One region of the Mesorhizobium sp. M8A.F.Ca.ET.161.01.1.1 genome, then DNA from elsewhere that is predicted to be linked to it. Evidence: predicted binding sites of a transcription regulator. Region 1 holds the regulator's gene; the other holds the start of a gene.

Region 1 (4,551 bases):
GCCTTCCTGCTGGTGCCGGTCTGCCTGGCGGTTGGGGCGATCGGCTACTTTTCGCTGGCGACCGAGCCCGATTTTGCAAAGCCTGTCGCGGTCATGGTGCTGGCGGCGACCTGTGCATTCGTCTCGCGTTCCTGGCCGAAAACCCATCTGTGTTTCATGGCAGTGCTGTTGTGCGCGCTGGGCCTGCTCGCGGCGAAGGTCGAAACATGGCGAGCAGGAACCCGGATGCTGGGTTCGGAAATCTCGACTCAATTGACCGGCCGCGTGGTCTCGCTCGAGGAGATGGAGAGCGGCCGTATCCGGTTGACCATGGACGTGATTTCGACCGCCCGGCCGAAATTGCGCTATGCGCCGGAAAGGGTCCGGCTTTCGGCACGCAAGATACCGCCGGAAATGACCGCTGGCTCGCTTATCACAGGCTACGCCAAACTGCTGCCGCCGACCGGTCCGGTGCGGCCGGACAGCTACGACTTCTCCTTCGACAGCTATTTCGCAGGCATCGGCGGCAGCGGCTTCTTTCTCGGCAATCCAACGGTTGTCGCTACCGACGATGGTGAGATGTCGCTGCCAGCCCGTCTTTTTTCAAGCATCGAAAACGCCCGCGAAGCCATCGCCGACCACATCAGGGGCAGCATCGGCGGCGCCGAAGGCGAGATCGCGGCGGCGCTGATCGTCGGCGTGCGCGCCGGCATTCCCGATGAAATCAACGAAGCGATGCGGCGTACCGGCATCTATCACATCATTTCCATTTCGGGACTGCATATGGCGCTGGTCGCCGGCACCATCATGGGTCTGTTGCGCGGTGCCTTCGCGCTGTTTCCAGACTTTTCCGCGCGCCGGCCGGTGAAGAAATATGCGGCCGCCGCCGCACTTTTCTCGATCGCCGCCTATCTCGTCATTTCCGGTGTCGTCGTTGCGGCCGAACGCAGCTTCATCATGCTGGCGGTGATGCTGATTGCCGTCTTGTTCGATCGCGCGGCGCTCACCATGCGCAACCTGGCCATCTCGGCGATCGCCGTTATCCTGGTTTCCCCGCACGAGGTCGTCGGCCCGAGCTTCCAAATGTCGTTCGCGGCAACCGCGGCCCTTGTTGGCGCCTATGCCGGCTGGGCGGACCACCGCGCTGGTAAGACGAGGCCACCGTCGCCAAAGCGGTCACTACCCGGGTTCCTGACGCGAAAATTCCTGCTGGCGACAGGTGGATTGGCCATGACCTCCATCATTGCCGGCAGCGCGACGGCGCTGTTTGCCATCTGGCATTTCCAGCGCGTATCGCCGCTCAGCCTGTTCGCCAATCTGGCCGTCATGCCGATCGTGTCGGTGGTCGTCATGCCTTTTGCGGTCCTCAGTTCGCTGGCGATGCCCTTCGGCGCCGACGGCCCGTTTCTCTACGTGATGGGCAAAGGCCTGACAGCGATGATCGCCGTATCGTCATGGATATCGGAGCGCTCGCCGATCGATGGGGTAGGTCTGATCTCGCAGCAATCCGTGCTGCTGGTGGCCGTCGCGCTGGTCATCGCGACGATGGCGACGACCTGGCTGCGGCTCGCGGCACTGCCATTCGCACTTGCCGGTCTGTTGACTGTGTCGGACATACGCACGCCCGATGTGCTGATCTCGGAAGACGCACGGCTGGTCGCACTGCCGATCGGCAATGGCGAACTGGCCGTCAACCGGGAACGTCCGAACGAATTCGCGGCCGACAACTGGAAACGCGCTCTGGTCTCCGAAACAATCGTCAAACCGGAAATGTTCGACAAGGCGGACGGGCAATTCGATATTGCCGCTCCCACCGACCTGCCGCAGGGATCGCCGTTCTATTGCCGCGAAGGCCTTTGCCTTGCCAGGCACCCTTCCGGCGCGATCGTCGCCTATGTCGAGGATCGCAAGAACACCTGGAAAGCCTGCGCCTTCGCCGACCTGATCGTCGTCAATGACGCGACCGCCTATGACGCCTGCCACAATCCGCTGGTTGTCGTCGTCACGAAACGGCAGCTCGCCCGCAAGGGAAGTGCTGCCGTCTTCTTCGATCCCCAGTCGGCCACAACCCCGGCTGTGATCGAATTCGCTGTCGACGGACCATACCGGCCCTGGCACGAGCAGCGAAAATTCTCACGCGAGGCGAGGGGGCTGCCGCCCTATAAAAAGCCAGACAAGTCCGATGGCAAACCGGCTCAGTAGCGCCTGATCAGCCCGACCAGCTTGCCTTGTACCTTGACTCTGTCCGGCCCGAAAATGCGCGTTTCGTAGGCTGGATTGGCGGCTTCGAGCGCGATCGAGGCGCCTTTACGGCGGAACCGCTTCAGCGTCGCTTCCTCCTCGTCGACCAGCGCCACGATGATTTCGCCCGGACTTGCCGTGTTGGCATTGCGGATGATGACCGTGTCGCCGTCGAAGATACCAGCCTCGATCATCGAGTCACCCTTGACCTCCAGCGCATAGTGCTCGCCGCCCATGATCATATCCGGCGGCACCGAGATCGAATGCGTCTGATGCTGGATGGCATCGATCGGCACACCGGCGGCGATACGGCCCATGACCGGGATGGACACGGCTGAAACCACATCGTCGTCATTGCCGGCCGCGGGCAGACGCGAAGGCGCCGTCGCCGGCTTGAGCTGGCGGCCAAGATTGTTTTGACCAAGGCTGCCCTGGATGACGCTGGGCGAAAATTTCTTTGCCGCGTTCAGGCCGGGCGCGATCGAATCCGGCAGCCGCAGCACCTCCAGCGCGCGCGCCCGATTGGGTAGCCGGCGAATGAAGCCGCGTTCCTCCAGCGCCGTGATCAGGCGATGAATCCCGGATTTGGAGGCAAGATCGAGCGCTTCCTTCATCTCGTCGAAGGAGGGCGGTATCCCGCTTTCCTTGAGCCGTTCGTGGATGAACATCAGCAGTTCATGTTGCTTGCGTGTCAGCATGGCGGCCCCCAAGGCATTGAACGAAGGTCTGAACCAGAATCGAAAAAACAAACCCAGAACAAACACTATCTGTTCCAGTTGTGTTCCGCAACCGTTTAAAGTTTAATGAATTTGTTAAGGCTGCGGATGTTTTTTGTCCGCTACGGCGGGCAGAAGCCGACCTTTTCCGCCATCGGCAGGCCCATTGAAATCGTTATGGTTAATGGCCTGTGGCCCATCCGCTCCCGAGTTTGGCGTCAGCCGTTCGGAAGGCTTTCCCCGGGCGGATTGTATAATTTATCGGTCCGTTATTCGCGGAACGAAACGAAACCAAAACGCCAACGACTGGCAGCTTCGGGGCAGCGATGGACCCAGGCGTCCGGCCCCACTCCGACCAACGCGTGCGAATAGATGTCGCGGAAGCGCCGGAGTCATCCCGAACCGGCTTTCAAGCTGCCGGCGCGGGCGGCGTATTTGGTCGGGCCGCTGTCTTCGCTGTGGACATAGACGTGCAGGGTGTAGCCGATATGGGCCACCATCAGCGCCTTGGCCCGCTCGACGTCACGATCGAGTGCCGCTTCCATGATCGCGGTATGGTGTTCGATCGCAATCGCTTCGCGCAGCGCCTCCATCGCCTCTTCGTAGCCATCCTTGAGGCCGGCCGCGGCCCGCAATGTCGGCGCCAGACCAAGAAAGCGATGATGCCGGCGCAATTGATCCGAGATCGTCGAGCGGAAACGCAACAGCCAATCGCATGTGGCGGCACTCAGCAGCGCCGCATGGAAAGCCTCGTGATTCTCGTCCCATTTGTCGACCGCCGCATCCGAGGGATCGTCGACCGCGGTTTTGCAACGGGAGAGCCGGTAGTGGGCTGTGACCACGGCATCTTCCCATTCCTTGCCGCCTTTCTCCATCGATTCGAGGAACAGGGGGATCTCGACCACCATCCTGGCGCGCGCCAGATCCTCCAGTTCGGCCCGCGACACCGGAGCCACGGCAAAACCGCGATTGCTGATGGCGGTGACCAGGCGTTCGGCCTCGAGCCGCGACAAGGCTTCGCGCAATGGCGTCCAGCCGACTCCATAGGTGCCGCGCAGTGCACTCAGTTTGAGCGGGGCGCCGGGCATGAGGCGCGTGGTCAGGATATCGCGCCGCAACAGCTGATAGGCTGCCTCCGTCTTTGTGGAGCTCGTTTGATCCTGCATCGCGGTCCATCCGTCGTCTGGCAGGGAAAATTATATATGATGTAGGGGCATGGCAAGAATTATATATAATGTTTGACACAAGCCGGCGGACTGACCATGATCGTTTGCAGTAGCCGCGCTGCAAGCGGCGGTGATCAAATCTGGGAGGAAATGATGTTGAAGTCGAAATCCGCTTGGTTGTCGGGTTTGTTCCTGGCTAGCGCGTTGATGGTGAGCGCCGGCAGTGCCGCCGCCGACCAGATACGCATCGGCATTGCCAACTTCGGCGAGCACCCCCAGCTCAATGCCGCCATAGCCGGCTTCAAGAAGGCGCTGACGGACAATGGCTTCGTCGAGGGCAAGGACGTCGTCTATACGGAAAGCCATACCAATTTCGATGCATCGCTGGTGCCGCAGATGATCGCCAAGCTGCAGGCGGAGCAGCCCAAGCTGATCTACACCATCACCAC
Region 2 (4,551 bases), on a different contig from region 1:
GAGGGGCCGTCCATACATGACGATGGGATAGACGCTTCGCTAATCTCTGGCGTCGAGCGACTACTCTCCATCTTCGACGACCCTCAGCCTCAGCTGTCCCGTCTTGGAATCAGCCACGCGCGGTGCGGCTTCCACCTTGCCGGCGCCGCCGTGTGGGACGTCGGCCTCGCCTTCTCCGAACTCCAGCGCCTCGATCTTCTGGCCGCGCTTGGTCACCTTCGAGGTCGAGACGAGGATGTCTTCGATGTCCTTGGCCGACTGGCCGAAATGGCCCTGCAATTTGCGCACCCGCTCGTCGACGCGCTGGACATCTTCCATCAGCCTGATGACTTCGCCCTGGATCAGATGCGCCTGCTCGCGCATGCGGGCATCCCTGAGGATCGCCTGGATGACCTGGATCGACAGCATCAGCAGCGAAGGCGAGACGATGATGACGCGGGCGCGGTGCGCCTTCTGCACGACCGCTTCGAAATTCTCATGGATTTCGGCGAACACCGATTCCGACGGCACGAACATGAAGGCCGTGTCCTGCGTCTCGCCCTGGAGCAGGTATTTTTCCGAAATGTCGCGAATATGGACCTCGATGTCGCGGCGAAAGGCCTGGGCCGCGACCTTCTGCAGGTCGGCGCCGTCGGCGGCGCGGATGGCATTCCATGCTTCCAGCGGAAATTTGGCGTCGATGGCAAGTGACGGCGCGCCGTTCGGCATTTTCACCAGGCAGTCCGGCCGGCTGCCGTTCGACAGCGTCGCCTGGAATTCATAGGCCCCATGCGGCAGGCCGTCGGCGACGATCGCCTCCATGCGCGACTGGCCGAAGGCGCCGCGGGTCTGCTTGTTGGAGAGGATCGCCTGCAGCTGCACGACCTGGCCGGCCAGCGACTGGATGTTGCCTTGCGCGGTGTCGATGACCGCCAGCCGCTCCTGCAGTTTCGCCAGGCTCTCATGCGTGGATTTGGTCTGCTCGGTCATGGTCTGGCCGATGCGGCCGGTCATGGCGTCGAGGCGCTGGCCGATCGATTGCGTCAATTCGGCCTGCCGGGCGCCGAACACTTCGGCGATGGCCCCCATGCGGCCCTGCATTTCAGCCTGCGACTGCAAAATACCAGCCATGCGTGTCTCGGCGTCGCGGGCATGGTCGGCGGCCTCCGCGGCGGCGACCGCGCGCGCCTTGGCCGACCGCCACAGCGCAACGACGAGCGCCACGAACAAGCCGAGAAACAGCAAGGCGCCGAAGGCCAGCGCGTGACCCAGCGTGATTGTCGAGGCGCCGAGCCGTACGACAGGCTCCGAAAAGATGGTGCTGAGATCATTCATGTGGACAGCATAGCCGATTCGGCGGGCTGGCACAGATCAAAACGTGAACGAGGCTCAGGCGCACCGGTTGACGCCTTTCCTTGGAGGTCTTAGGTGAAACGCCATGCCGATCAAGCCGCTCATCATCCTTCCCGACCCCATCCTGCGCCAGGTTTCCAAGCCGGTGGAGCGCGTCGACGCGCCCTTGCGCAAACTGGCCGACGACATGCTGGCGACCATGTATGACGCGCCCGGCATCGGGCTGGCGGCAATCCAGATCGGCGAACCGCTGCGCATGCTGGTGATCGACCTTGCCAAGGAAGACGAAACGCCGGCGCCGCACGTCTTCATCAACCCGGAGATTCTCGAAAGCGCCGACGCGCGGTCGGTCTACGAGGAAGGCTGCCTGTCGATCCCGGATTACTATGCCGAGGTCGAGCGCCCGGCTTCCGTGCGGGTCAAATATCTCGACCGCGACGGCACGCTGCAGGAGATGGAGGCCGAGGGCCTGATGGCGACCTGCCTGCAGCACGAGATCGACCACCTCAACGGCGTGCTGTTCATCGACCACATCTCGAAGCTGAAGCGCGACATGGTGGTGAAGAAGTTCAGGAAGCTCGCCAAGGACAAGGCGCCAGGCAAACTGGTGGGATAGGGGAAATGCCCCTTCGTGTCGTCTTCATGGGTACGCCGGAGTTTTCGGTGCCGACGCTGCGCGCCATTGCCGAAGTGGGACATGATGTCGCCGCCGTCTACACGCAGCCGCCGCGCGCCGCGGGCCGGCGCGGGCTGGAGCTGACGCCGTCGCCGGTGCAGCGCGAGGCCGAGCGGCTGGGCATCGAGGTGCGCACGCCGGCATCGTTGAAAGGCGAGGCCGAACAGGCTGCCTTTGCTGCGCTCGGCGCCGATATCGCCGTGGTCGTCGCCTATGGTTTGCTTCTGCCCAGGGCGGTTCTGGAGGCGCCCCGGCTCGGCTGCATCAACGGCCATGCATCGCTTTTGCCGCGCTGGCGCGGCGCCGCCCCCATCCAGCGGGCCATCATGGCAGGAGACCTGGAAAGCGGCATGATGGTGATGCGCATGGAGGAGGGCCTCGACACCGGACCGGTGGCATTGCTTGAAAAATGCGCCATCGACCCCGATATGACAGCCGGCGATCTGCATGATCGATTGATGAGCGTTGGCGCTGCCCTGATGGTGGAAGCGCTGGAACGGCTGGAACGGAATACCCTGACATTTACCGCGCAAGCGGCCGAAGGGGTGACTTACGCCAGGAAAATCGATAAATCCGAGACGCGCGTGGACTGGACGCGGCCTGCGGCCGACGTCCACAACCACATTCGTGGCCTGTCGCCCTTTCCCGGCGCCTGGTCCGAAATTGAAATTGGCGGCCGCATGGAGCGGCTGAAACTGCTTCGCTCGACTCTGTCCGAAGGCCTGTCGCCTTCGGAAGATTTGGGCGAGTCGGGAGGAATTCTCGATGACCGGCTGACGGTCGCCTGTGGAAAAGGCGCGATCAGGCTGGTCGAAGTTCAACGTGCGGGCGGAAAGCCCGCCGCCGCGTCGGAATTCCTGCGCGGAGCCAAGATCGAAAAAGGACTGAAATTCTCATGAGCATGATGTCGATACGCGCGGCGACGCCGCGGGACCGCGAGGCCATCCGCCTCGTCGAGGAACACGCTTTCGGCCAGCAGGCGGAGGCCGGACTGGTCGACGCGCTGGTGACCGGCGGTGATGCCGTCGTCGAACTGGTGGCGGAAGAAGACGGGCAGGCCGTTGGCCACATCCTGTTTTCGCGCCTGTTCGTGCAGAACGGCGGCAAGAGTTTTGCCGCCGTGGCGCTTGCCCCGCTGGCGGTGGAGCCGTCTTTTCACGGCTCCGGCATCGGCGGCGCGTTGATCCGCGAGGCCCATATCCGGCTCAAGGACGCTGGCGAGACACTGGCCGTTGTGCTTGGTGATCCGGCCTATTACGGCCGTTTCGGCTATAGCCACGCCCGGGCTGAAAAGTTCGACAGCGAATACCAAGGCGAAGCGCTGCAGGCGCTGGCCTGGGGCGACGCACCCGAAGCCGGCAGGCTGGTCTACGCCTCCGCCTTCACCGCTCTCGCCGCCTAGGCGAGAGCGTACAGCCGACCGGCATGCCGCGTTTTCGCCTCGACATCGAATATGACGGCAGCCTGTTTGCCGGCTGGCAGCACCAGGCCGATCAGCCTTCGGTGCAGCAGGCGATCGAACAGGCGATCGAGAAATTCTGCGGCGAGGCGGTCCGGCTGCGCGCCGCCGGCCGCACCGATGCCGGCGTGCACGCCACCGCGCAGGTCGCGCATGTCGACCTTGCCAAGGCGTGGCCCGACGACAAGGTGCGCGATGCCATCAATGCGCACCTGCAGGCGGCGCGCGCGCGCATTGCCATCCTGAAAGCTGCAGTCGTTCCCGACGATTTCGATGCCCGTTTCTCGGCCACGGGCCGGCACTATCTCTACCGTGTCCTCAATCGGCGCGCGCCTTCGGCACTGGAACAGGGCAAGGTGTGGTGGGTGCCGAAGCGGCTCGATGCCGCCGCGATGCACGAGGCGGCGAAGCTCCTGCTCGGCCGGCACGACTTCACCACTTTCCGCTCCACCCAGTGCCAGGCCAACAGCCCGGTCAGGACATTGGAGCGGCTCGATGTCAGCCGAACGGGTGACGTGATCGAAGTGAGAGCCTCGGCGCGGTCCTTCCTGCACAACCAGGTGCGCTCCATGGTCGGCTCGCTGAAGCGGGTCGGCGACGGCGGCTGGACATCAGGCGACCTCAAGGCCGCGCTCGAGGCGCAAGACCGCGCCGCTTGCGGCCAGGTGGCGCCGCCCGATGGGCTTTTCCTGATAGGCGTCGATTACCCCGGATAGACACCAACTCTGCCCTGGCTAGAACTGGGCTCTACCCGGGATAGAGTCCCGAGAGGCTCTGAGCCCCGATATCGTCCGGCACGGCGATGCCGAGCAGCATCTGCAACCCGAACAGCACCAGCAGCGAAGCGATGAACATGCCGACGAAAACGGCGGTGCCGACGGCCGCGCCCTTGCCGATCGTGGCATTGGTCATGCGCCAGGTCAGCACCATCGACAGGGAAAACAGGAGCAGCGACACAAGGCTCGAGACCTGGCTTGTCGACGACAGGAAAAGCCTGATCAGCGCCGAGGGCAGCATCAGCCAGGCGGTGATGGCCGAGGCCCAGTTGCTGGCGACGACATAGTGGACGAAGCGCCCGCCAATG

The links. The regulator LexA, encoded in region 1, represses DNA repair genes until DNA is damaged. The targets are predictions, from matches to a motif close to TGTTCNNNNTGTGTTCNG.
Region 2: a site for LexA is predicted at 1,347-1,364, ahead of def (peptide deformylase). Genes of this name have one in related genera too.

Annotation. Positions count from the first base shown of each region.
Region 1 covers NZ_SRTD01000001.1:132,027-136,577, forward strand. The annotation lists gene EN804_RS00665 (ComEC/Rec2 family competence protein) at 1-2,181, shown strand, start outside; gene lexA (transcriptional repressor LexA) at 2,175-2,918, opposite strand; gene EN804_RS00675 (GntR family transcriptional regulator) at 3,329-4,102, opposite strand; gene EN804_RS00680 (ABC transporter substrate-binding protein) at 4,256-4,551, shown strand, end outside.
Region 2 covers NZ_SRTD01000014.1:105-4,655, forward strand. The annotation lists gene EN804_RS26400 (DNA recombination protein RmuC) at 61-1,314, opposite strand; gene def (peptide deformylase) at 1,418-1,948, shown strand; gene fmt (methionyl-tRNA formyltransferase) at 1,954-2,907, shown strand; gene EN804_RS26415 (N-acetyltransferase) at 2,904-3,410, shown strand; gene truA (tRNA pseudouridine(38-40) synthase TruA) at 3,434-4,183, shown strand; gene EN804_RS26425 (transporter) at 4,215-4,551, opposite strand, start outside.